DNA from 2 places in the Staphylococcus coagulans genome. Region 2 is predicted to be linked to the other one. Evidence: a T-box and tRNA genes for the amino acid it is inferred to sense, from the RefSeq annotation. Region 2 holds a T-box; the other holds one or more tRNA genes.
What was found. The T-box of region 2 lies ahead of serS (serine--tRNA ligase). A T-box ahead of a tRNA ligase gene usually reads a tRNA of that ligase, here a tRNA-Ser.

Region 1: it encodes a tRNA-Ser, which carries the amino acid that the T-box ahead of serS (serine--tRNA ligase) is inferred to sense. The anticodon was not compared.

What each region holds. Positions count from the first base shown of each region.
Region 1 is NZ_CP092966.1:2,384,749-2,397,432, forward strand. It holds gene dnaX (DNA polymerase III subunit gamma/tau) at 1-1,321, opposite strand, end outside; gene KM149_RS11500 (GNAT family N-acetyltransferase) at 1,388-1,921, opposite strand; RNA gene ffs (signal recognition particle sRNA large type) at 2,023-2,292, opposite strand; tRNA gene KM149_RS11510 (tRNA-Ser) at 2,719-2,811, opposite strand; gene KM149_RS11515 (glutamate synthase subunit beta) at 2,868-4,343, opposite strand; gene gltB (glutamate synthase large subunit) at 4,356-8,858, opposite strand; gene gltC (glutamate biosynthesis transcriptional regulator GltC) at 8,980-9,858, shown strand; gene KM149_RS11530 (YibE/F family protein) at 9,870-10,976, shown strand; gene KM149_RS11535 (YibE/F family protein) at 10,973-11,728, shown strand; gene KM149_RS11540 (ATP-binding cassette domain-containing protein) at 11,948-12,684, shown strand, end outside.
Region 2 is NZ_CP092966.1:31,593-44,276, reverse strand. It holds gene KM149_RS00215 (AzlC family ABC transporter permease) at 1-303, opposite strand, end outside; gene KM149_RS00210 (YceI family protein) at 622-1,149, opposite strand; gene serS (serine--tRNA ligase) at 1,222-2,502, opposite strand; T-box leader at 2,581-2,780, opposite strand; gene hutH (histidine ammonia-lyase) at 2,827-4,329, opposite strand; gene KM149_RS00195 (NAD(P)H-hydrate dehydratase) at 4,759-5,601, shown strand; gene gyrA (DNA gyrase subunit A) at 5,731-8,361, opposite strand; gene gyrB (DNA topoisomerase (ATP-hydrolyzing) subunit B) at 8,397-10,319, opposite strand; gene recF (DNA replication/repair protein RecF) at 10,343-11,458, opposite strand; gene yaaA (S4 domain-containing protein YaaA) at 11,455-11,694, opposite strand; gene KM149_RS00170 (DsbA family protein) at 11,804-12,505, opposite strand.

The DNA.
Region 1 (12,684 bases), 130 kb from region 2:
GAATAACATCAGCCCAACGCTCTTTAATTAAAGCAATGTCTTCTTTGTTTGCTTTATCTAGAACTTTAGCAATTTGTTCCACCGAATAGGTCGAACTTGAATTACGACGCTTTGTGGGCTGTGGCTTAGGTTGTGATGTCGGCATACCAATATTTTGAGATTTTAACGTTTGTAATTCAGATTCTAGTGCTTCCATCCGTCTTATCATCGCATCTTGCTGCTCTGTTGGCGCATGGTTAACAACGACTTCTCCTGTTGCTCCAGCCTCTTTAATCATTTCGGAAAGTTTAACTAACAATACTTCTAAATGTACATTTTGATTCACGCTAAATCGAATTGACACTAATGTATCATTAATGACATCAATCATTTTATATAAAACTTCTAAGTCAAATCCAGCCAAGGCATCTAACGTCATCGACTGATTTGTTGTTTTAGCCATAATCGTGTCTCTTACAAAATAAATCATGTCATTGATTAAACGATTAACCTCTTTACCTTCACTAACAAATTGATGATAACGTTCAAACGCATCATGAACATGACCTTGTACAACATCTTGAAAGAGTGCATTTAGATCGGACTCATCTAGACTCCCTGTAACATCCAAAGCATCCTTCAAAGTTAATCGCTCATCACCGAAAGCAATCGCTTGATCCATAATACTTAAAGCATCTCTCATACCGCCTTCTGATACTTTAGCGATAAACTCAAGAGCTTCCCCATCGTAATCGAGCGCCTGTTGTTCGGCAACGTATCTCAAACGGTCTACAATTCGATCTGAATGAATGGCTTTAAAATCAAAACGTTGCGCCCTCGAAATAATTGTAGGTGGAATTTTATGCGGTTCTGTTGTAGCCAAAATAAAGATTGCATGTGCAGGAGGCTCTTCCAATGTTTTCAACAGTGCATTGAACGCGCCTGTTGTCAGCATATGGACCTCGTCAATAATGTACACTTTATATTTTGATTCACTCGGTGCATATTTGACTTTGTCTCGAATATTACGGATTTCATCTACGCCATTATTACTCGCGGCATCAATTTCGATGACATCTGAATTAGAACCTTGTGTGATGCCTTTGCATGTCGCACATTCATTACAGGGTTCTCCATCTTCTCTCACTTCACAATTGATGGCTTTAGCAAAAATTTTTGCAATACTCGTTTTTCCTGTACCACGCGGACCACTAAAGATATAAGCGTGGGATTGTTTCCCTTTTGCAATTGCATTTTTTAAGGTTTTGGTCACATGTTCTTGCCCGACTACATCATCAAAACTTTGCGGACGAAACATACGGTATAATGCTTGATAATCCACTTTGGCACCTCCGAACTAACAATGACTTCATTATATCATGTTCAATCTCGTTTGTATGGCGCAAAGTTACTTCAAAAATTCTGATGGATAGATCACTGTTCCATTGGGTAAATCTGCTAAAGCATCCCACAAAAATTTCACATGTAGCTCAGTTTCACCCATTTGAGGCGGCAAATAGATATCATAATTTCCAGCAACTTCATAGCCTAATTTTTCATAGTAAGTCCCATCGCCTAAAACGAGAATCGTTGTATATTCTTCAGAAAGTGCACGTTCTTCCAAAGCTTGAACGAGGGCTTTCCCCAATCCTTTATTACGATATGCCTTTACAACTGCGAGCGGTGCGAGTGCAAGCGCAGTATAGGTCTTGTCTTCGTTTTGAATTTTGACCTCTGTACACATCGCATGTCCAATCAATGTGCCATCTTCTGTTTTGGCGATAACTTCCAACTCAAAATGATAGTTGGGTGACATACGTAAACGTTTCACCCATTCATGCTCACGATGCGTTGAATGCGGTACATCCTTAAAAGCTTCAGCAATCATTTCATAAGAGGGTTCATAGTCAGTTTCTGTTGGTGTACTAATAAATACGGACATCCGTTAACCTCCTTACATTATTCATATATAAAAAAAGAGCAACTCTTCAAAAGTTACTCACACATCTATTAATCGAAAATACAATTTTAAAAATAATAATGCCGTGCACCTTTGTGTAGAATACGCATCACAAACGTTACCAGAGTCGACAGCTAAATCTCGGCTACCCTACGGCACATATGAGAATCCACTTAATGCTGCTTCCGTCAGGACCTGACATGGTTCATGGGTTCATATTGCATAGGACCGAAATCTTCAAACACCTCGTGCTCTGGGCAGACTTCACAAATACATATCCGCGACAAAGGAATTCGACCTCGCATAAAGCGGATTTCGAGAATAGGGAACCGCTACCTCCCCGCTTAGCACGGCATATTTAATAATACTATACCTTTTAATAAAAATGCAAGCAGAGTATCTAGATTCATGTATCAAAATTGATTCATATATATTGATGCATTGTTACATGGGTGTTTGCCTTCTAAAAAACAACAGGCTTAAAAATATGTTTCACGTGACACGTTGTCTCTGCTCACTCATCAGTTGATGATTTAAAAACTTTTTACATATATTTAAAATCGTATTTGCTCCAGCAGTTTTAAAAGCCCATGCTATACAAGTTGTATATCTTTATAACGCAATCAAAGCGCAACCGCGCGTCATCCAAAAGATAATGGAAAATCTCTACTCATAAGCGCACCAATGATACGCCTCATTTTTAAATACAAAAAAGCCAAACATTCAACCGCATTGAGTGTTTGGCTTTTATATCTATTAGTCTTGGATTTTACTTATAATGGCGGAGGAAGAGGGATTCGAACCCCCGCGAGCCGTTAAGCCCCTGTCGGTTTTCAAGACCGATCCCTTCAGCCAGACTTGGGTATTCCTCCGTGTAACGAGCACATAAATATATTATTATAGCTCGTTCACATTGTCAACAAGAATTTTACAAAAATGATACAAAACTTTTTTCATTAATATCATTAATATATTGATGGACTGAAGCAGCCACTTCACGCCCTTCTTTGATTGCCCAAACGACTAAACTTTGACCTCTTCGTGCATCACCAGCTGCAAAGTATTTCGCTTGATTTGTCTGATAATCCTTAGTATCAGCCACTATTTTTTGTCGTTCTACTTTCAAATTTAAGGCATGTGCAAGCCGAGGTTCTACACCTTCAAAACCAATCGCAAGTAACACAAGATTCGCAGGGATAAAAATTTCTCGATCATCACCTACGATTGTACCGTCAGCTCTATCTTGTTGGACTTGCGCGTATATACCGCGCACATTTCCGTTTCCATCCAAATCAAAGCGCATCGTTTGAATACCATATGCACGGGGTTCTTGACCATATTTTGCTTCATACTCTTGGTGCGCATAATCTTTTTTCAATACAGGTTGCTCTAATGGCCAACTGTAATTCATTTCAAAACGTTCTGGTTTTCGAGCTTTACGGTTAAATTGAACAATAGATTCACAGCCATCTCGTAATGCAGTTGCGACACAGTCGGCACCTGTGTCTCCATCACCGATGACGACTACCTTTTTCCCTTTTGCTGTAATCGTTTGTGTATCCAACTCGCCTAATAAAAGTTGTGTTTGTTCAGTTAAATAGTCCATTGCGAAGTGAATACCTTGTTCCATACGTCCTTCTAGTGGTAAGTCACGTGCTTTTTCAGCACCTGTACAAACAACAATGGCATCATATTGTTGATCCAATTCACTTTTAGTAATGTCTTTTCCAACTTCCACATTACATTTAAATGTGATACCCGCTTCTTCTAACAAACGAACGCGTCGAAATACGACCTTTTTATCTAGTTTCATATTAGGGATACCATAAGTCAGCAAGCCGCCGGGTCTCGCATTTTTTTCATAAACGACTACGGTATATCCTAATGCGTTGAGCTCTTCAGCGGCAGCTAACCCAGCCGGGCCGCTTCCGATGATCGCAATTTTTTCATCTCGTCGTTGTTCTGGTTGACGTGCTTTGACCCATCCTTGCTCAAACGCTTCATCAATGATTGTTCTTTCAATACCTTTAATAGCGACAGATTCGCGATTAATCTTCATTACACATGATGCTTCACAAGGTGCAGGGCAAACGTACCCTGTAAAGTCAGGAAAATTATTTGTTTCTGATAAACGCGCATAAGCATTTTTAAAGTCACCGCGGTATGTGAGATCATTCCACTCAGGTACATAGTTCCCGAGTGGACAACCAACAGTTTCACGTCCTACGAGTTCACCGACCTGACAGAATGGCGTACCACAATCCATGCAACGCGCCCCTTGCTGTTGTGCCTCTCCTTTTGTAAAACGTGATTGATATGCTTCATAGTTTTCAATACGTGTTGTTAAAGGAACTTCCGCGAGCTTTTGTTTGTGATATTTCATAAAACCTTTAAATTCACCCATAGTTAGCCTCCTTTAGTACACTGGAATACGTTCTTCTTGCGTAGTTTCTTCTATAGATCCATTATCATTGAAAGCAGCTAATAGCGCTTCATCCTGTGAAGTCGTCCGTTGCTGATGATAGTGAATTTTTTGCACCATTTTCTTATAATCTTTAGGAATTACTTTTACACATGCTTTTAATTTCGCATCAAAATCAGATAAAATGGCAGCCGCTTTTTGACTGTCTGTATATTTCAAGTGACGTTGAATCATCGCTTTTAGCATTTCTTTCTCTTCCTCATCCACAACTTCATCAAAATCAAGTGAATCCAATTGATTTTGTGCTTTGAAAGTAGCAACATCTGATGGGAAAATGTAACTCACGCCACCACTCATACCTTGACCAAAGTTTTTACCCACATCACCTAAAATGACCACACGGCCTCCTGTCATATATTCAAGACCATGGTCTCCTACACCTTCGACGACAACGTGGACACCACTATTACGAATGCAAAAACGTTCGCCCGCGCGACCATTAATATAAGCTTCTCCTTGCGTCGCACCGTAAAAACAAACGTTACCTACAATAATTTCATTTTCACGTGCAACATTCGGTGCATCGATGACAATCTTACCACCTGATAGCCCTTTACCTACATAGTCATTTGCATCTCCAGTATGTTGAAGTGTCAAACCTTTCGGCATCCATGCCCCTAAACTTTGACCACCATGTCCTGTCGTTTTTGCAACAATGGCATCCTCTGGCAAACCTTTCAAACCGTAATTCCGCGTAATTTCACTACCTGTGATCACGCCCACATTACGTTGTTCATTTACAATTTCAAATTGTCCGACAAAGTGTGTTCCTGCTTCAATATATGGTTTTGCGGCTGGCAACAACTGGTTCAAGTCAAAACCATGTTCTAATCCATGCTGTTGTTCAATCACTTTTGTACGTGTACCTTCATTTTGATGAAGTAAAGTTTCTAATTTCATCTCTCTTGCTTTAGGATGATGATAAGCGACAGAAGAACGTTTGAGTAAGTCTGTACGTCCAACCAGTTCATCCACTGTTCGAACACCTAATTCAGCCATGATTTCTCTTAATTCTTCGGCCACAAACCGCATATAATTAACCACATATTGCGCTTTACCAGTATAAAGCTTACGTAAATCACCATTTTGTGTCGCAATACCTACTGGGCAAGTATCTTTGTGACATACACGCATCATGATGCATCCTAGGACGACCAATGGCGCTGTCGCAAATCCAAACTCTTCAGCACCAAGCATACAAGCATAGGCGACATCTCGTCCTGTTAATAACTTTCCATCTGTTTCTAAACGGACACGTGATCGTAAATCATTCAACATGAGGGTTTGATGTGTTTCAGCAAGACCTAGCTCCCACGGCAATCCCGCGTGTTGAATACTCGTTTTCGGCGAAGCACCTGTTCCGCCATCAAAACCACTGATGACAATTTTATCAGCAAATGCTTTTGCCACACCGGCCGCAATTGTTCCGACCCCAGATTTAGAAACCAATTTAACTGTAATATCCGCATCACGATTAACATTTTTCAAATCATGAATTAACTGTGCAAGATCTTCTATAGAATAGATATCATGATGAGGGGGTGGTGATATCAAACCGATTCCCGGTGTCGAACCTCGAACTTCTGCAATCCACGGATAAACTTTACTGCCTGGTAGCTGGCCCCCTTCCCCTGGTTTAGCACCTTGCGCAACTTTAATTTGAATCTCTTTCGCATGTTGTAAATAATGGCTCGTCACCCCAAAACGGCCTGAGGCAACCTGTTTAATCGCACTTTTGTAATCGCGGCCATCTTCTCTCTCTTCGTAACGTGAGCGTGCTTCTCCTCCTTCACCACTATTACTTTTTCCGCCCAATTGATTCATGGCTTCTGCAAGCGTTTGGTGGGCTTCTTGAGAGATAGAACCATAACTCATTGCACCTGTTTTAAAGCGTTTAACAATTTCGTCGACCGCTTCCACCTGTTCAATATCAATTGATTGTTGCGCTTTAAATGTGAATAAATCACGAATGTGACTACTTGTTTGTTCATTCGCCACTTTAGAAAAAGCTTTAAATTGTGCATAGTCATTCTCGCGACAAGCATGTTGTAACAATCGTATTGTTGTCGGATTAAATGTATGATGTTGTCCTTGTTGGCGCCATTGGAAAGTGCTTCCTGGGTCAAGCGTTTGACCTTCCACCGTTTGACGCGCTTTATTTTCTGCATCTAAAGTTTCAATTGAAATACCTGATAATTTCGAAGTTGTCCCCGTAAAATATCGATCAACCAGTCTCTCAGATAACCCTACTGCCTCGAATATTTGTGCCCCTTGGTAACTTTGTACCGTTGAGATTCCCATTTTAGCCATCACTTTAATCAGACCTTCAGACAGTACCGCATTATAACGTGCTACATTTTCAGCAACAGTGCCCTCAAGACGTCCTTGGGTCGTTAAATCAGCAACCGTATGTTGTGCTAAATAAGGCACTACTGCATTCGCACCATATCCAACTAAACAAGCGAGGTGATGTACCTCACGCGTTTCCCCAGAACTCACCACTAAGCTGGTCTGCATTCGTAAGTTTTCACGAATGAGGCGTTGATGTATAGCACTTAAAGCCAATAAGGCAGGCATTGCAAAAGTATCACTTTGACGAACATCACTGTCATCTAATACAATTACTGTCGCCCCGCGTCTTACTTCTTGAACCACATGATCCCCTAACGCTTCTAATGCCGTCTCTAGACCCTCTGTATATCCGGTAGAAAGATAGGATGTTTTTAGTGTTTTAGCAACTTCATCCAATTGCGCATGTGTTAACACAGGATGCTTTAACTGAACGCGTTGTAACGCCTCTGGACTAGGATTCAACAAGTTTCCTTCTCCACCTAAATAACTGAGCTCACTTGTAACAATTTTTTCTCTATAAGCATCTATCGGCGGATTTGTCACTTGCGCAAATAACTGTTTGAAGTAATTGAAGAGTGACTCGGGCCGATGATTTAACACGGCTAAAGGGGCATCGTAACCCATCGCGCCGATAGGATCTTTACCACCTGACACTAATTCCGTTAAATATTTATCTAGTTCTTCTTTTGTATAGCCATATCGCTTTTGCATCGCGAAAGCTTCGTCTGTTGATAATTTATCGTCTTGATAAGGAATTGTTTCCAAATTAAGGTTAAGTTGGTGTGTTTCAAGCCATTCTTGGTACGGATATTGTTGTGCGATTGTTGTTTTCAGTTCATAGTTTTCAATCACTTTATGTTGATTAAAATCGACTAAAAGTAATTTTCCTGGGTTCAACTGTCCTTTAAATGCTACGTCTGCTTCATCTACATCAACGACACCGACTTCCGAAGAAAATACAATTTCGTTCTGCTTTGTAATCGTATAGCGACCCGGACGCAAACCATTTCTATCTGTAAGTGCCCCTAGCTTGTCGCCATCGCAAAACGAAATCATAGTTGGACCATCCCAAGGTTCCATTAAATAGCTATAAAATTCATAAAAGGCCCGAACTTTCGGATCATTGCTTTTGTTATATAGCCAAGGTTCCGGAATGAGTAGCATGGCTGCTTGCTCAGGTGGCATCGCTAAACTTAAAAATTCAAGCGCATTATCAACAATTGCCGAGTCGCTTCCTGTTTCATCAAGTATCTCTTCCACTTTCTCATGTTCTTCGCCAAAAATAGTCTCGATTAAACGACGTTGACGTGCACGCATCCAATTCACATTTCCTCTAATTGTATTGATTTCACCATTATGCATAAGCAAGCGATTCGGATGGGCGCGTTCCCAACTTGGAAAAGTATTCGTACTGAAACGGGAATGTACTGAACCAAACTTGGATACATAGTCTTGTTGTTGTAAATCGATATAAAGACGTTTAATTTGATCTGAACGTAACCATCCTTTATAAACGATTGTTCGACGGGATAAGCTTGTAAAATAAAGGCCCAATCCCTGTTCATGACTATATTTTTCAATCTGTTTGCGAGAAAGATATAAGGCACGCTCGAAATTTTGAGCCTTCTGGTTTGAGACAAAGATTTGCTGAATGGCTGGCATCGTATCCGCTACGCGTGTAGCCAAGCATGTTATATCAACAGGCACTTCACGATAGCCCAACACTTGCAACCCTTCGCTTTCAAATATGGATGCAAGTGCTGACGCGTGTGGAGTGTCAGAAATCAAGTCTCGTGAAAACATCATTCCAACAGCATAGGCGCCCTCTTTAGGAAGTGAAAATGATGTCACTTGGTTAAAATATTGATATGGAATCTCAGTCATAATGCCCGCGCCATCCCCAGTAATACCATCTGCGCTAATTCCTCCACGATGATCTAAGCGGCGTAACATTTCTAAAGATTTTTCAACAATAGCATGTGAACGTTCATTATTCATGTTGGCATAAAACCCAATACCACATGCATCGTGCTCTTCGCGACTGTCATAGAGTCCAATTTTTGTATAGTTAGAATTATTAGACATTTCTGACACCTCTCTTTAATAGTATTCTAACTATAGCGGAATCCTATTCATCACATCAATATATACTTGAGATGAAATCTATCTCATTTTGAGATAATATAAAAATGAAGGGGGAATATTTATGGAGCTTAAACAGTTGAAATACTTTGTAGAAGTGGCTAAGCGTGAACATATTTCAGAAGCGGCACTCGAACTCAATGTTGCACAATCAGCAATTAGCCGACATATGCACAACCTAGAAGTCGAGTTAGGAACTTCGCTTTTTTATCGTAGTGGCCGCAACATTTTCTTAACGACTGAGGGGAAACAATTATTAAAACATGCGCAATCGATACTTGAGCAAGTGGATCACACATTATCTCAATTTCAAACACAAGTTCAACAAAAGCAAAGCGTTTTTACAATTGGCTATGTCAATGGTTCAATTGGCCAAATTTTACCACAAGTGTTACAAACCATCGAAACAGAACTGGCTTTATCACTTGTACCTACCTTATTAGATGAAGAAACAACTTTACCCTCCTTGCAATCACAAGATATCGACTTAGCCCTGACAACAGCAACCTTTCATGATAATACACTAGAAAGCCTTCCCCTTTTTGAAGAAACATACGTGCTTTATGGGGGTACAAACGCTCCTATCATGAACGTTCCTAATCCACCGCTCAGCTATATACTCAAACAATCTTTGTACATACACGAGCCTTTGCCTACTGACCTAAAATTATATTTAACAACACATGCTGAGACACCCGTACATATCATTAATAATCCGCAATTTGCACGATTTATTTTACAAAATCAAAAAGGCTTTGTACTTGCACCTGCTTTCATCAACTTATATAGTCAAAATCAACAGTGGAAAAAAATTTCATTGTCACATACAGATATCAAAAAAACATTTCACCTTGTATATCGACGAGATTTACAAAAACCATTATTAAATGAGGTCATTAAAATTATAATGACCCATACACAACAACGTTCGATTTATCACTAAGGAGACTTATTATGAAACAAAAACGTCATTTATGGAATTACTTTATCGCGATTTGTATTATTCTCGCGTTATTGGCAATTCTCTTCACTCGAGTGAACACCTCTTTTTATCGGATACCGATTGGAGAAGTCGTTCATGTCGACCAACATCACAGCGAAAAATCTGTTGATGATCAACATAATCGAGACACTAAATATCATGATGTCCTGAAAATTAAAGTTTTAAATACATCTAAAAAGGATCAAATTGTACACGTCGATCACCTATATAACGCTTCTCAAACCGAAGCACAGGCTTACCAAGTGGGCGATAAAGTACTACTCCATATAGATAAAGCAGGTAAAGATAACTTTATTATCGAAAAGAAACGCGATACTGTAATTGTCACAATTGTAAGCTTCTTTCTCATTGCACTAATCATTGTGGGGCACCGCATTGGCTTGCAATCGATTATTTCATTATTGATTAATTCTGTTGCGATTTTACTAGCCATTAGCCTGTATCACGCAAATACGAATCTCAATTTGTTTCTATTGATGTCCGGAGCTATAGTTATAGCAACCACCTTAACGCTTTGGCTCGTCATCGGTTGGTCTATGCGTACCGTTGTCACCATTCTTAGTACATTGTTAGGCACCTTTATTTGTATATTTATCGCATGGTCTGTTATTTCACTCACAAATAGCCAAGGGATTAAATATGAAACCATGAGCTTTTTGACAATTCAACCTAAAACAGTCTTTTTAACCTCTGTTATGGTAGGGACTTTAGGCGCAGTTATGGACGTGGCTATTACAATATCTAGTGGTATGTATGAAGTGCTACAACGGGCGCCTCATATTTCAACTGAGCGTTGGGTTTTGGCCGGCCGTAATATCGGACAGGATATCATGGGAACAATGACAAATATTTTATTATTTTCTTATCTCGCAGGTAGCCTCCCAATGCTCTTACTTTATTTAAAAAATGGGAATACCCTCACCTATAGTATTTCTATGAACTGGTCTTTAGAAGTTTCACGTGCCATTACAGGCGGTATAGGTATCGTCTTAACAATTCCATTAACAATCCTACTCATGCAAGTATGGTTGAAATGGTTAGGAGGCAAGCATCAATGAACGCAATTGTGATATTAAGTTTAATTTTACTCATACTGATGCTCGTTTTTGGAGGCCGCAGTGGCATCGTTTCGTTTTTAACACTGTTTTTAAATTTTATTGTACTTTTCATTGCGATATTATTTATCGTATTTCGCGCGCCAATTTATTTAGTCACGTTTGTCTTTTGTATCATCATCGCTGTGATTAATCTTTTTCTACTTAACAAGTTCAATATAAAGACACTTGCAGCGTTCATTTCTAGTATCGTGACGACTTTATTAATGATTGCTGCGATTTATCTCTCCGTTCACTGGGGCCATTTACAAGGTTTTACGCAAGAAGAGCAAGACGAAACCTATGTCTTTTCATTGAATATTGGGATTGATATGGAGCAGTTTATGATTTTTACAGTCATTCTCGCCGTCATTGCTGCAGTGATTGACTTAGCCATTACCATCAGCTCGCCTGTTTTTGAGTTACACGAAGCGAACCCTTCATTGACAAGGCGTGAACTCTTCCAATCAGGCATGCGTGTAGGACGTGAAATATTAGCCACTTCAGCGAATACGATTTATCTCGCATTACTCGGTGGCTCAATGACAATCGTCTTTTGGTTTTTCAATTTACACTATAGTTTCGGTCATCTGATTAATGCGAAATTATTTGCACAAGAACTAGTAACTATCGTATTAGGCGGTATTGCCATAGCCGTTTGTATTCCAATCACTTCTATTATTACTGCATGGTTAGTGAAGCAATATCACCACTAAATCATCCTTATACAATTTCAAAAGCGTAAAGCAACAGGTTCGAGGCTGGGACATCATTCCCGGTCTCGCCTTTTCTTGTTTGAGTATATATTGAGTTAAACCTTCTCCCTCTAAAAAAGCGCGTTTAGAATGCTACTTATGCCCAGGTTCATGCCTTTTAACCGCTCAATTATTAATCGAAGCGCGTTTCGGGTAAAACTTATGACGAGGTGAAAAATAATGACAACGATTCATATCCACGGTGCACGACAAAACAACCTAAAAGATATTCACGTCAACATACCTAAACATCAGTTGACGGTTGTCACAGGAAGATCTGGTTCTGGTAAGTCGTCACTCGTTTTTAATACAATAGCAGCAGAATCCGAACGCTTATTAAACGAAACTTATTCAAGTTATATCCAACATCAACTCACACAATATGAAAAACCAGCCGTCGATCAAATTGAAAACTTACCTGTCGCAATGGTTATTAACCAGAAAAGGCTCGGCGGCAATTCTCGCTCCACAGTGGGTACAATATCAGATATTTACGCTTCTGTACGCTTATTATGGTCCCGTATCGGTGAACCTTTTGTCGGATATTCTGATATTTTTTCTTTCAATCACCCAAACGGAATGTGTGAAACATGCCAAGGACTTGGCTATGTTGAAGATATTGATTTGAACGAATTGATTGATTTCAATCGTTCTTTAAATGAAGGTGCAATACGTTTTCCTTCTTTTAAGCCAGACAGTTGGCGAGGAAAGCGTTATCGCTATTCTGGATTGTTTGATAATGATAAAAAATTAAAAGATTATACACCTGAAGAGTTTGATACATTTCTATATACAGAACCAACACGTTTGAAAAATCCCCCTCCAGAATGGCCTAAAACTGCAAAATTTGAAGGATTAATTCATCGTTTTCGTCGTTCGTTTTTAATCAATGATAATTTTGAGAAAAAACGCTTTCT
Region 2 (12,684 bases):
TCTATGAAGTAAGCTTTCCTGCTTAAAATTATTTGCTAATGTCATACTCAATAGGAACATGCGACTATTTACGATTAACGTTGTCAGTACAATAATCCAAACTGGTGTATGAACAACCATTAAAGCGACAATAATAAACTGAGCAGCTCCGGCATAAACAAGCATCGATAACATTACGATTTCGAGTAAACCAAAACCAGAAGCAACACCGACCACACCAAAGGAAAATCCTATCCCTGCATAGCCTAACAAAGTTGGAATACATTCTTGTACGCCTTGCTTAAAAGTTGTATGCGACACCATGACACATCCCTTCTAAAAAAATTAATCTTATTATAATACAAGATTATCAAATTCTCTATTAGGTTAGTCTAACGTCATAGTGTCCGAAGTCTAACGATTGTATTAAAAAGGCTTAACAAAGGTGCTTAAAAAAATAAAATTTTCAGACTTTTTAACTGTTGTAAAAGTAGTTATAATATCATTTTATCTATTTACATGCTCAAAAATAGAGCGAGACAGAAACCATTTTGATTTCGTTGTCCCGCTCTAGCAAATATAAAGACGTATATCTTAAACGCTAACTCTAATTTTATATCATTAATAAAACGATAATCTTAATTATTCTTCTACAACTGTTTCAAGGTTAAGTTCGATTTTAACATTTTTACCTATAAAGACACCGCCTGTTTCTAAAGGTGCATTATAAGTAAGGCCGTAGTCTTCGCGGTTAAGTTCACCTTTTAACGTAAACCCAGCATTTGTATCGCCACTTAGAGGGTTTTTACCTGAACCATTGACATAAAGCTCAAATTCCTCATTTTGAGTATGGCCTTTAAACGTCACTTCAACTTGTGCTTTGTAGTGATCTCCCGCTGGCTCAATCGTTTTTGTTGTAAACTTAATTTCTGGGTATTGTTTTGCATCAAAAAAGTCTTCGCTTTGCAAATGGTCATCTCGATCTCTTACATACGTATCGATAGAGTTCACTTGAATTGTTCCTTTTGCTTGTAAAGATGTCGGCTCGTCTAAATCGCCTTCAATCTCAAATTGATAGTCATGAAATTGACCTTTCAATGTATTAACCATCATATGTTGAATTGCAAATCCCACGTGACTATGTGCTGGATCAACTTTAAAATGTGCCATTAAAATACCTCCTTAAAAAATACGCATCTCTAGAATATTTACCCTAAAGATGCGTATTCAATCATGTTATATTTACTTTGGCTCAATCACAGTTTGACCGCCCATGAATGGCACTAACGCTTCTGGTACAGTAATCGTACCGTCTTCATTTTGGTAGTTTTCAACAATAGCCGCAAATGTACGACCTACTGCTAGACCAGAACCGTTCAATGTATGAACATATTCAGGTTTTGCATCTTTATCACGTTTAAAACGGATATTAGCACGACGCGCTTGGAAGTCTGTACAGTTTGAACAAGAGCTAATTTCTTTGTAGTCGTTGTAACTTGGTAGCCAAACCTCTAAATCATATGTTTTACTAGCACCAAAACCAATATCTCCTGTACATAAAATGACACGACGATAAGGTAATTGAAGCGCTTCAAGAATCGCTTCAGCATTAGTCGTCATTTCTTCCAAAGCATTCCATGAGTCTTCTGGCTTTTCAATTCTAACCATCTCTACTTTATTGAACTGATGCAAACGAATGAGTCCACGAGTGTCACGTCCGGCAGAACCCGCTTCACTTCTAAAACATGCAGATTGGCCTGTGAATTTTTCAGGTAAGACACCCGGCTGGATAATTTCATCTCTATAATAATTTGTCAATGGCACTTCTGCTGTTGGAATCGTATAAAGACCTTCTTTTTCTACTTTAAATAAATCTTCTTCAAATTTTGGTAATTGTCCTGTACCATACATCGCTTTAGCATTTACAAGTTGAGGTACCATCATTTCTGAATAACCATGTTGTGTCGTATGCATCGTAATCATAAAGTTCATTAAAGCACGTTCTAATTTTGCGCCATCATTTGTTAAATAGACAAAGCGTGCGCCTGATACGCGTGCTGCACGGTCAAAGTCAGCCATTTTTAAAGTTTCTACAAGATCCCAATGGGGTTTCGCTTCAAAGTTAAATTCACGTGGTGTGCCCCATTTTTTCAACTCAACATTTTCACTGTCATCTTTACCTTCAGGGACATCATCATGAATTAGGTTAGGAATGCGAGAAAGTTTGTCTTTTAAAGTATCGTCAACTTCTTTAAGTTGTGCATCAATCGCTTTAATTTTCTCCCCTACTTCACGTTGTGCTTTAATCGCATCATCTGCATTTTCTTTGCTTCGTTTTTTTTCTGCGATTTGTTGTGATGCTTTATTACGCTCTGCTTTTAAATCTTCTGTTTGTTGAATCAAGTCACGACGTTGCTGATCTAATGTCAAAACCTCTTCCACAACAGCAGGATCCATACCTCTTAAAGCAATTTTCTCTTTCACTTTTTCCTTCTCACTTCTAAATAATTTAATGTCTAACATATGCCAACTTCCTTTCACAAGTTTTTTAAAATTTAAGATGAGGAAACATCACGAAAATAAAAAAACCACATCCCCAACACAAGGGACGTGGTTTTGACGCGTTGCCACCCTATTTAACAGACACCATCATATGGTCTGCACTCTTACAAAAGTTAACGGTTTGACCCGAATTGTTTACATACGTGGATAGATTTCATATAGTGCTGTACATTTGTTTTCACCAACCACAAACTCTCTTATTCCATTCCTATATTACTTATTCCACAAACAATGTACTCTATTAATTTACATTTAATATATCAAAGAAAATTTTGAATAGCAAGCTTAATTCTGATATGCCACATTTTGTAAATAATTTGCTACATTTTCAATATCTCGATGGAATTGACGATCTTCCTTGATTGAAGGGACAATTTTTCGTAAAGCCGTAAACTTTTCATGTGTTTTAGGTGATAATTGAGACACATTTTTAAATTCTACGGCTTGAAGCGCAATAATTGCTTCAATTGCGATAACACGACGTACATTTTCTAATATTTGATAACCATGGCGTGAGGCGATCGTTCCCATGGATACATGGTCTTCTTGGTTAGCCGAAGATGGGATAGAATCGACACTCGCTGGATGGGCTAATGTTTTATTCTCTGATACTAGGCTGGCTGCAGCATACTGCATAATCATTGCGCCACTTTGTAGACCTGGCTCAGGACTTAAGAAAGGGGGGAGCCCACCGTTCAATTGTGGATTAACTAATCGTTCAAGACGTCTTTCAGATACATTACCGAGTTCGCTTGTTCCAATTTTTAAAAAGTCGAGTGCAAATGCGACAGGTTGACCGTGAAAGTTACCCCCAGAAATCACGCGGGTTTCATCATTTTCATCAAAGATGAGCGGATTATCATTCGCTGCATTCATTTCAAATTCTAATTTTTCACGTACGTAATTGAAGACTTGAAAGCTGGCCCCATGAATTTGAGGAATACAACGTAATGTATAAGGATCTTGGACACGAATTTCCCCTTGGCGTGTAGTCAATTGGGAGCCTTCCAACCAGTCTAACATCCGTCCTGCTACCGCGACTTGCTCTTCGAAATTACGCACTCTATGTACCGCTTCATGATAAGCATCTGTAATACCATTCAAAGCTTGATGTGTTAAAGCAGCTACCCATTCTGCTTGATAAGCAAGACTCTCTGTCTCAATGAATGTAATCACACCTTGTGCAGTCATAGCTTGTGTTCCATTTATCAATGCTAAGCCTTCTTTAGCTTGAAGTGCCAAAGGATTGCGGTCAAGACGTTTTAAGACATCCGAGCTGTCTAAAACCTCACCTTGGTATTCGACTTTGCCTTCTCCGATTAAAGCTAAAGCGAGATGAGACAATGGCGCTAAATCACCCGATGCGCCTAAAGAACCTTGTTGCGGAATCACTGGAATGATTCGATTATTAATAAAAAAGACAAGCTGATCAACTAGGTCAGTTGTGACACCAGAATGACCTTTCAATAAAGTATTAAGACGTAAGACCATCATCACTAAAGCGACACGTTGCGCAAAAGGTTGACCGATCCCACAAGCATGTGAACGAATCAGATTGACTTGTAATTCATTATATTTTTGTTGATCAATTAATACGTCACTGAATAACCCAAAGCCTGTCGTAATCCCGTACACTGTTTCCTTATTTTCAATAATGCGCTCCACAATCGCACGGCTTCTTTTGACACGCTCACGTGCCTCTTCACTAATTTCAATTTGATCCCCAGTAGCTAGAAATTGGCGAATCACTTCAATTGTGAGTTGATCCCCATTTAGACGTAAAGTCATCATTATCCACCCCTATCATATATTAGCCTTTGATGCGCATCGGACATCTTTTTGCTCGTCTACTCACTTTTGATGCTGTCCCATCCCCATCACACTTAATAATCAGTATAGGATTCTTAAATCGCTTAAACAATAGTTTTCATAATATTCGTAACATGGTATTAAATTAATCTTTTAACGTGTTAAACAAATAAGAAGAGACTTAATTATTCTCTTTTAGTACAAGGTCGAACCGAAGACGAAATTCATTTGAGTGAAAGCGATATATTAATTCTATTCAGCATTTTGAGCTCAAAATGATAAAAATATCTAAAGGCTAACCGCATGACATCAGCCTTTCCTATTGCCGGTAAGCATGACCGCATTCTAGAAGCTTTGAATTGGTATTGACGAAAGGACAAACCAGGTATAATATATCTTGTTGTAATAATGGAATTTCCAGATAGGAGGGTCACAAACGTGAAAACATTGTCAGCTGTCAGCATACCTAAACGTAAGCGTGACACGCATAAAGGAGACTACGGTCGTATACTCTTAATTGGTGGCAATGCCAATCTTGGTGGTGCGATTATGATTGCAGCACGTGCGTGTGTTTACAGTGGTGGTGGATTAATTACAGTCGCAACTCATCCAACAAATCATGTTGCACTTCATTCGCGCTGTCCAGAGGCGATGGTCATAGATATTAATGATACGAAAAAACTGACAAAGATGATTGAAGTTTCAGATTGTATTTTAATTGGTCCAGGTTTGGGTCTTGATTTTAAAGGCAATAATGCGATGACATTCCTTTTACAAAATATTCAACCCCACCATACGCTCATTGTGGATGGCGATGCGATATCAATTGTAAGTAAATTAAAACCTGAAATTCCAGCTTGCAATGTCATCTACACACCACATCAGAAAGAGTGGGAGCGTTTGAGTGGCATTCCAATAGAAGAACAAACTTATGAACGAAATCGAGAAGCCGTCGATCGTCTTGGGGGCACAGTTGTCCTAAAGAAACATGGAACAGAAATTTTCTTTAAAGACGAAGAATATCAATTACAAATTGGCAACCCTGCGATGGCGACAGGCGGAATGGGGGATACCCTTGCTGGAATGATAACAAGCTTTGTAGGTCAATTTGACAATCTTGTTGATGCAATTACCAGTGCCACATACACACATAGTTATATAGGAGAAAAACTTTCTCAGGAGATGTATGTTGTACCCCCTTCAAGAATGATTGACGAAATTCCTTATGCAATGAAACAATTGGAAGATTAAAATATCATTCTTCGTTAATGCATGAAGCGGTCGAAATCCTTTGATGCTGTTTTCATGACTCTGTTCAATTAAAAAAGAAGCGGCGGTGATTCCCAATAGAATCATCGTCGCTTCTTAATTTATCTCATTTTATTCATCTTCATTTTCAATATCTTCATTAACACGATCCATAAAATCTTGTCTTAACGTTTCTCGTTCTTCTGTGTCGTTGTCGCTCACTTCAGGCGCTTCTGTATGAATTGTAGCACCAGGTACATCGTCTTCAATAACAGTCTCTGTCTCTGATTCTAGTTCATCATTTTCCGCTTCAAGATTTTCTGGTTCTTTTTTCACTTTAGCCACTGTAGATACAAACTGTTCATCATCTAGGCGAATTAAACGTACACCTTGAGCCATACGTCCATTCACTGAAATATCGCTCACTTCCATACGAATAATCACACCTTGGTTTGTAACAACCATTAAATCTTCATCACCTTCAACCGTTGCAATACATACGAGTTGACCGTTTCGCTCTGTCAATTTGGCCGTTTTAACACCCATACCACCACGGTTAGACAAACGGTACTCTTCAATAGAGGTACGTTTACCGTAACCTTTTTCAGTGACTACTAAAATCTCATCATGACTTTCCTCATTCGTAACGCCTAAGCCAATAACCTCGTCACCATCGCGAAGCTTAATCCCTTTGACGCCCGCTGCGATACGACTCATGGAACGTACATCTGTTTCTTTAAAGCGGATAAGAGAAGCATCAGCTGTACCAATAAGAATATGTTTTTCGCCATCAGTTAAACGTACAGCTACTAACTCATCATCATCTCTAAATTTAATCGCAATCTTACCATTACGGTTGATACGGTTAAAGTTACTCAATGCAGAACGTTTAATCAAACCTTTTTTTGTTACAAATACAAGGAAGTCTTCTTCAGACTCTAAATCTTTAACAGCTATCATTGTGCTGATATTTTCGTCACTTTCAAGTTCTATCGCATTCACAATAGGAATACCTTTAGACTGACGTGAGAGTTCTGGCACTTCATAACCTTTGAGTTTGTAGACCCGACCTTTATTCGTAAAGAACAAGATATGGTCGTGCGTACTCGTTGTAACCAACTGACTCACAAAATCATCTTCTAACGTATTCATACCTTGTACACCACGACCACCACGATTTTGTGAGCGATATGTTGATGCCGGTAAACGTTTGATATAGTTATTGTGACTCAATGTAATAACGATTTGTTCTTCTGGAATAAGATCTTCATCTTCAAGTTGATCTATACCGCCAAGTTGAATTTCAGTACGTCTGTCATCACCATATTTTTCTTTAATTTCGGTAAGCTCTTCACGAACAAGTGCTAATAACTTTTCTTCATCTGCTAAGATTGCTTCTAATTCTTCAATATAAGCAAGAAGTTCGTTATATTCGTTTTCAATTTTATCTCGTTCTAAGCCTGTCAGACGTCTTAAACGCATATCAAGAATTGCTTGGGCTTGACGTTCAGAAAGTTCAAAACGTGATTGCAAGCTTTCCATTGCCACCTTATCTGTTTCAGATTCTCGAATAATTGTAATAATCTCATCGATATGATCTAGTGCAATTCTTAAACCTTCTAGTATATGCGCACGGTCTTTTGCTTTACGTAAGTTATAAGCTGTGCGACGACGAACTACTTCTTTTTGGTGCTCTAAATAGTGATACAACGCTTGTTTCAAATTAATTAATTTCGGTCTACCGTTAACGAGCGCAATCATATTGACACCAAATGAAGTTTGAAGGGGCGTTTGTTTATACAAGTTGTTCAATATCACACTTGCATTCGCATCTTTACGAATATCAATAACGATACGAACCCCTGTACGTAAACTCGTTTCATCACGTAAATCTGTAATGCCTTCAATTTTTTTATCGCGTACTAATTCAGCAATTTTTTCAATCATACGTGCTTTATTGACTTGGAATGGAATTTCCGTCACAACGATACGTTCACGGCCTCCACCACGTGATTCAATTTCAGCTTTAGCTCTCATAATAATAGAGCCACGGCCTGTTTCATACGCACGTCGAATACCACTTTTGCCTAGAATTAAGCCTGCCGTTGGGAAGTCTGGGCCTTGAATATTTTCCATTAATTCATTAATGGTAATGTCTGGATTATGACTTAAACTTAGGACACCATCAATGACTTCGCGCATATTGTGTGGTGGGATATTCGTTGCCATACCTACCGCAATCCCTGAAGCCCCGTTAACCAGTAAATTTGGGAAACGTGACGGTAACACACTTGGTTCGCGTTCATTTCCGTCATAGTTATCAATAAAATCAATCGTATCTTTATTAATATCACGTAACAGTTCTAAGGCAAGTTTTGTCATACGCGCTTCAGTGTAACGCATTGCTGCTGCGCCGTCACCATCCATAGAACCAAAGTTACCTTGTCCATCTACAAGTGGATAACGATAGCTGAAATCCTGTGCCATACGGACCATTGCTTCATAAATAGAAGAGTCCCCATGTGGATGATATTTACCCATTACATCCCCTACGATACGGGCAGATTTTTTATACGGTTTGTCTGGCGTCATACCTTGCTCATTGAGGCCGTATAAAATACGACGATGTACAGGTTTTAAACCATCTCTGACATCTGGCAAAGCACGAGACACAATAACACTCATGGCATAATCCAAAAACGATTCTCGCATCTCTTTGCTGATATTACGTTCATTAATTCTTGATTCAGGTGTTTCAGCCATCAAGATATCCTCCTTCTCATTTTCCAATTCTCATTCTAGAAATCTAGGTTGGCATATACGGCATTATCTTCAATGAACTGACGACGATTTTCGACGACATCGCCCATCAACATTTCAAATGTCTGATCCGCTTCGATTGCATCATCTAAAGTCACTTGAAGCATTGCACGGTTTTCAGGATTCATTGTTGTTTCCCATAGTTGGTCTGCATTCATTTCCCCTAAACCTTTATAACGTGCAATTGACCATTTTGGCGTTGGATTAAGTCTTTCTTTTAATTTATCCAATTCACGGTCATTAAAGACATAATATTTTTGTTTCCCCTGTGTTAACTTGTACAATGGTGGTTGTGCGATATAAACATAACCAGCTTCAATAAGTGGGCGCATAAAACGATAAAAGAACGTCAATAAAAGCGTCCGAATATGTGCACCGTCGACATCCGCATCAGTCATAATGACAATCTTATGGTAACGGGCTTTTGAAATATCGAACTCTCCGCCGATACCTGTTCCAAATGCAGTGACCATTTGACGAATTTCGTTGTTATTCAAAATCTTATCTAAACGTGCTTTTTCAACGTTTAAAATTTTCCCTCTTAAAGGTAATATTGCTTGCGTACGTGAGTCTCGACCTGATTTTGTAGACCCCCCGGCAGAGTCACCCTCTACTAAGAAAATCTCACTTTCAGATGGATCTTTACTTGAGCAGTCTGCTAACTTACCTGGCAAGCTTGAAATATCAAGCGCAGACTTACGACGTGTGACTTCACGCGCTTTTTTCGCAGCGATACGTGCACGAGAAGCCATAATCCCTTTTTCGATGATAATTCGTCCAATTTGTGGATGCTCGTATAAGAAACGTTCAAAAAGCTCTGAGAATACGCGATCAACAATTTGACGAACCTCAGAGTTGCCTAATTTTGTTTTTGTTTGTCCTTCAAACTGAGGGTCTCCATGCTTGATGGAAACGATAGCAGTTAAACCTTCTCGCGTATCTTCACCTGACAAGCGTTCTTTCTCATCTTTGATTAACTTATTTTGAGATCCATAATTATTTAACACTCTCGTTAACGCACGTTTAAAGCCATCTTCATGCGTCCCACCTTCATATGTGTGGATATTATTTGCGTAAGTCAGTAAATTTGTCGCAAAACCACTGTTATATTGAATAGCGATTTCGACTTCAATGTCATCGCGTGTCTCATGAACATAAATAGGTTCTTCATGTAATGGCTCTTTATTCTCGTTTATAAGCTCGACATACGACTTTATTCCACCTTCATAGTGGTAACTATCCTCACGAATTTCTTCTTCGTCACGCTCGTCTCTGAGCGTAATACGGATACCTTTATTTAAAAAGGCTAATTCACGAATACGTTTTTGCAAAGTTTCATAGTTATACACTGTCGTTTCTTGGAATATCGTTTCATCTGCCTTAAAACGAATAACCGTTCCTGTTTGATCTGTATCACCAATTTGTTTCAAATCAAATGCAGGTACACCCATGTGGTAGGCTTGATGGTGAATACGTCCATTTCTATGAACGTAAACTTCTAACGTCTCACTTAATGCATTTACAACAGATGAACCTACACCGTGTAAACCACCTGAAACTTTATAGCCACCGCCGCCAAATTTCCCACCAGCGTGTAATACAGTTAAAATAACTTCTACAGCAGGACGTCCCATTTTTTCTTGAATATCGACAGGAATACCGCGTCCATTATCTGTAACTTTAATCCAATTGTCTTTTTCGATGATCACTTCAATATCATCCGCATATCCTGCAAGTGCTTCATCAATACTGTTATCGACAATTTCCCAAACAAGATGATGTAGACCACGTTCTGAAGTAGAACCAATATACATACCTGGTCGCTTACGTACCGCTTCAAGTCCTTCTAAAACTTGAATCTGACTCGCACCATAATTTTCCGAGTTGTTCACATCAGCCAATGCTTCCCACCTTCACTTTCTTCCTACTGCTTAATATTTCCTTGTGCAATTTGATATATCTTCGCGTTTTTCATAATTTCATGATCAATACCATCTACCGAAGTGGTTGTCACAAATGTTTGAACTTTATGCTGAATTGTACTTAAAAGATGCGTTTGACGTGCATCATCTAGTTCACTTAAAACGTCATCAAGTAATAAAATGGGGTATTCCCCCACTTCTTGATTCATTAATTCAATTTCTGCTAACTTAATCGAAAGCGCCGTTGTCCGTTGTTGACCTTGAGAGCCATAAATTTGTGCGTCCATGCCATTCACTTGAAAAGCTAAATCATCACGGTGTGGTCCATGTAAACTCACACCGCGCTCGATTTCACGATTCAGTTGACTTTGAAGGTCTTCAAATACTTTTTGAATTAAGACTGCCTCTGTTTGCGAGGTGTCTTCCATTTTGATACTAGGTAAATATTTTAATGTCAAAGCTTCGCGACCATTCGTAATACCTGAATGAATGGGCTCTGCTAAAGTTTCTAGCTCTGCAATAAATTGTGCTCGCCGTTGTGTTACTTTCACTGCATATTCAGCAAATTGCTGATTCAGTACTTCTAACATCGTCGTATCTTTCGTCTGTTTCATTTGCAACTGTTTTAAATAGTGATTGCGTTGTTTCAAAATACGTTGATATTGCGATAAATCATTTAAATATAAGTTTGAAATTTGCCCAAGTTCCATATCGATAAAACGTCTTCTCACTTGTGGTGCACCTTTGACAATATTTAAGTCTTCAGGCGCAAAAAGGACCACATTCAAATGGCCTATATACTGCGTCAAACGACTTTGCTCTAAATGATTGACTTTTACCTTTTTACCTTTTTTCGTGATAAACATTGTGAGCGGCATCGTACCGTGGCGAAAACTGAGCTCACCCTCTATTTTAGCATACTCAGTATTAAAACGAATTAATTCCCTATCATTCGTTGTACGATGACTCTTCGCCAAGGCTAAGGTGTAAATAGATTCCAACAGATTGGTTTTTCCTTGTGCATTTTCACCAATTAAAATATTGACTTCAGGATGACATTGAAGCAATATCTCTTCGTAATTTCGATAGTTTTCTAATTGGAGTGTTTTAAGTTTCATTGCTCACCGAATTTGATGATATATGAACCTACTTCAGGAATTTCTATACGGTCCCCGTCATGTAACTTTTTGCCACGACGCGATTCATGCTCGCCATTCAAGAAAACATCATATTCACTTAAAAACCACTTCGCTTGTCCTCCTGATTCAATGATGCCTTCATAGTTTAAAAATTGTCCTAAAGTGAGTTCACCATCAACAATTACTTCCTCAGCCAATTTAATCACTCCATTCATATTTGCTCACCTATATATTATACCGTTTTATCGCAAAAATTTCATGTACAGAAGGCAATTTTCGAGTAAAAGTTTCATGTGGAACAAATGATGAATGACCAATCATGCGTTAGGACTTTTGATCCTTAATCACTTGATCAACTTTAGATTTAATCGTGTCAAAATCCTTAGTATCTTCTATTGGTTCACCGTTGATATACAACGATGGCACTTGTGGCACTTTATACTTTTTAGCTAAGTGATTATCGTTTTGCGCTTTTTTAGCGATTTCTCCATTTTTGTCTCGATATGCCGAAGTAATCTTTTCTAATTGTTTAGGTGACAAGTCTAATTTTTTTAGTTGTTGTTGAATAAAATTATCTGTTAACCAATGTTTTGTAGTCACGTCATCTTTATTCGACGGTTGACCTTGATATAAAAGTTTGTGAAACGCCCAATATTGGTTCGGTGCATACTGATTTACTGCTAATGCAGCTTTTGCACTTAATTCAGACTCTTCTCCATGTATTAAGACGTTAACGTAGCGAAATTGTACTTTTTGCGTATCAATATATTCTTTTTGCAGTTGTGGCTTAATGTTACGTTCAAATGCACCACAATAAGGGCATTTAAAATCACCATATTCCACAATTACAATTTTATTCTCTTTTGCGCCTTGATGTGGTTGTGATTGGGTGTCTGTCACCATTTCTTTTTCATTTTGACGCGCTGTATTAGGGGCTGAATCATGTGTACTCATTCTAATAATGATTGCTATTACAATTGCGAGTACCACTATAATTGTTAAAATTAAAGGCCATTTACTTTTCATATTCCAATCCTCCATCACATTATCTTTTAATTATACTAAAATCAGGCTGCTTTGAATATTACACGCGCGAACGATTCAAATGACTTTATTTTTTACTAACTTTACGTATGGAAACTGAGCTGTTAAGTCACACAAAAAACGCAGTTGGTTAAGTCCAACTGCGTTTTGTATCATAGGCT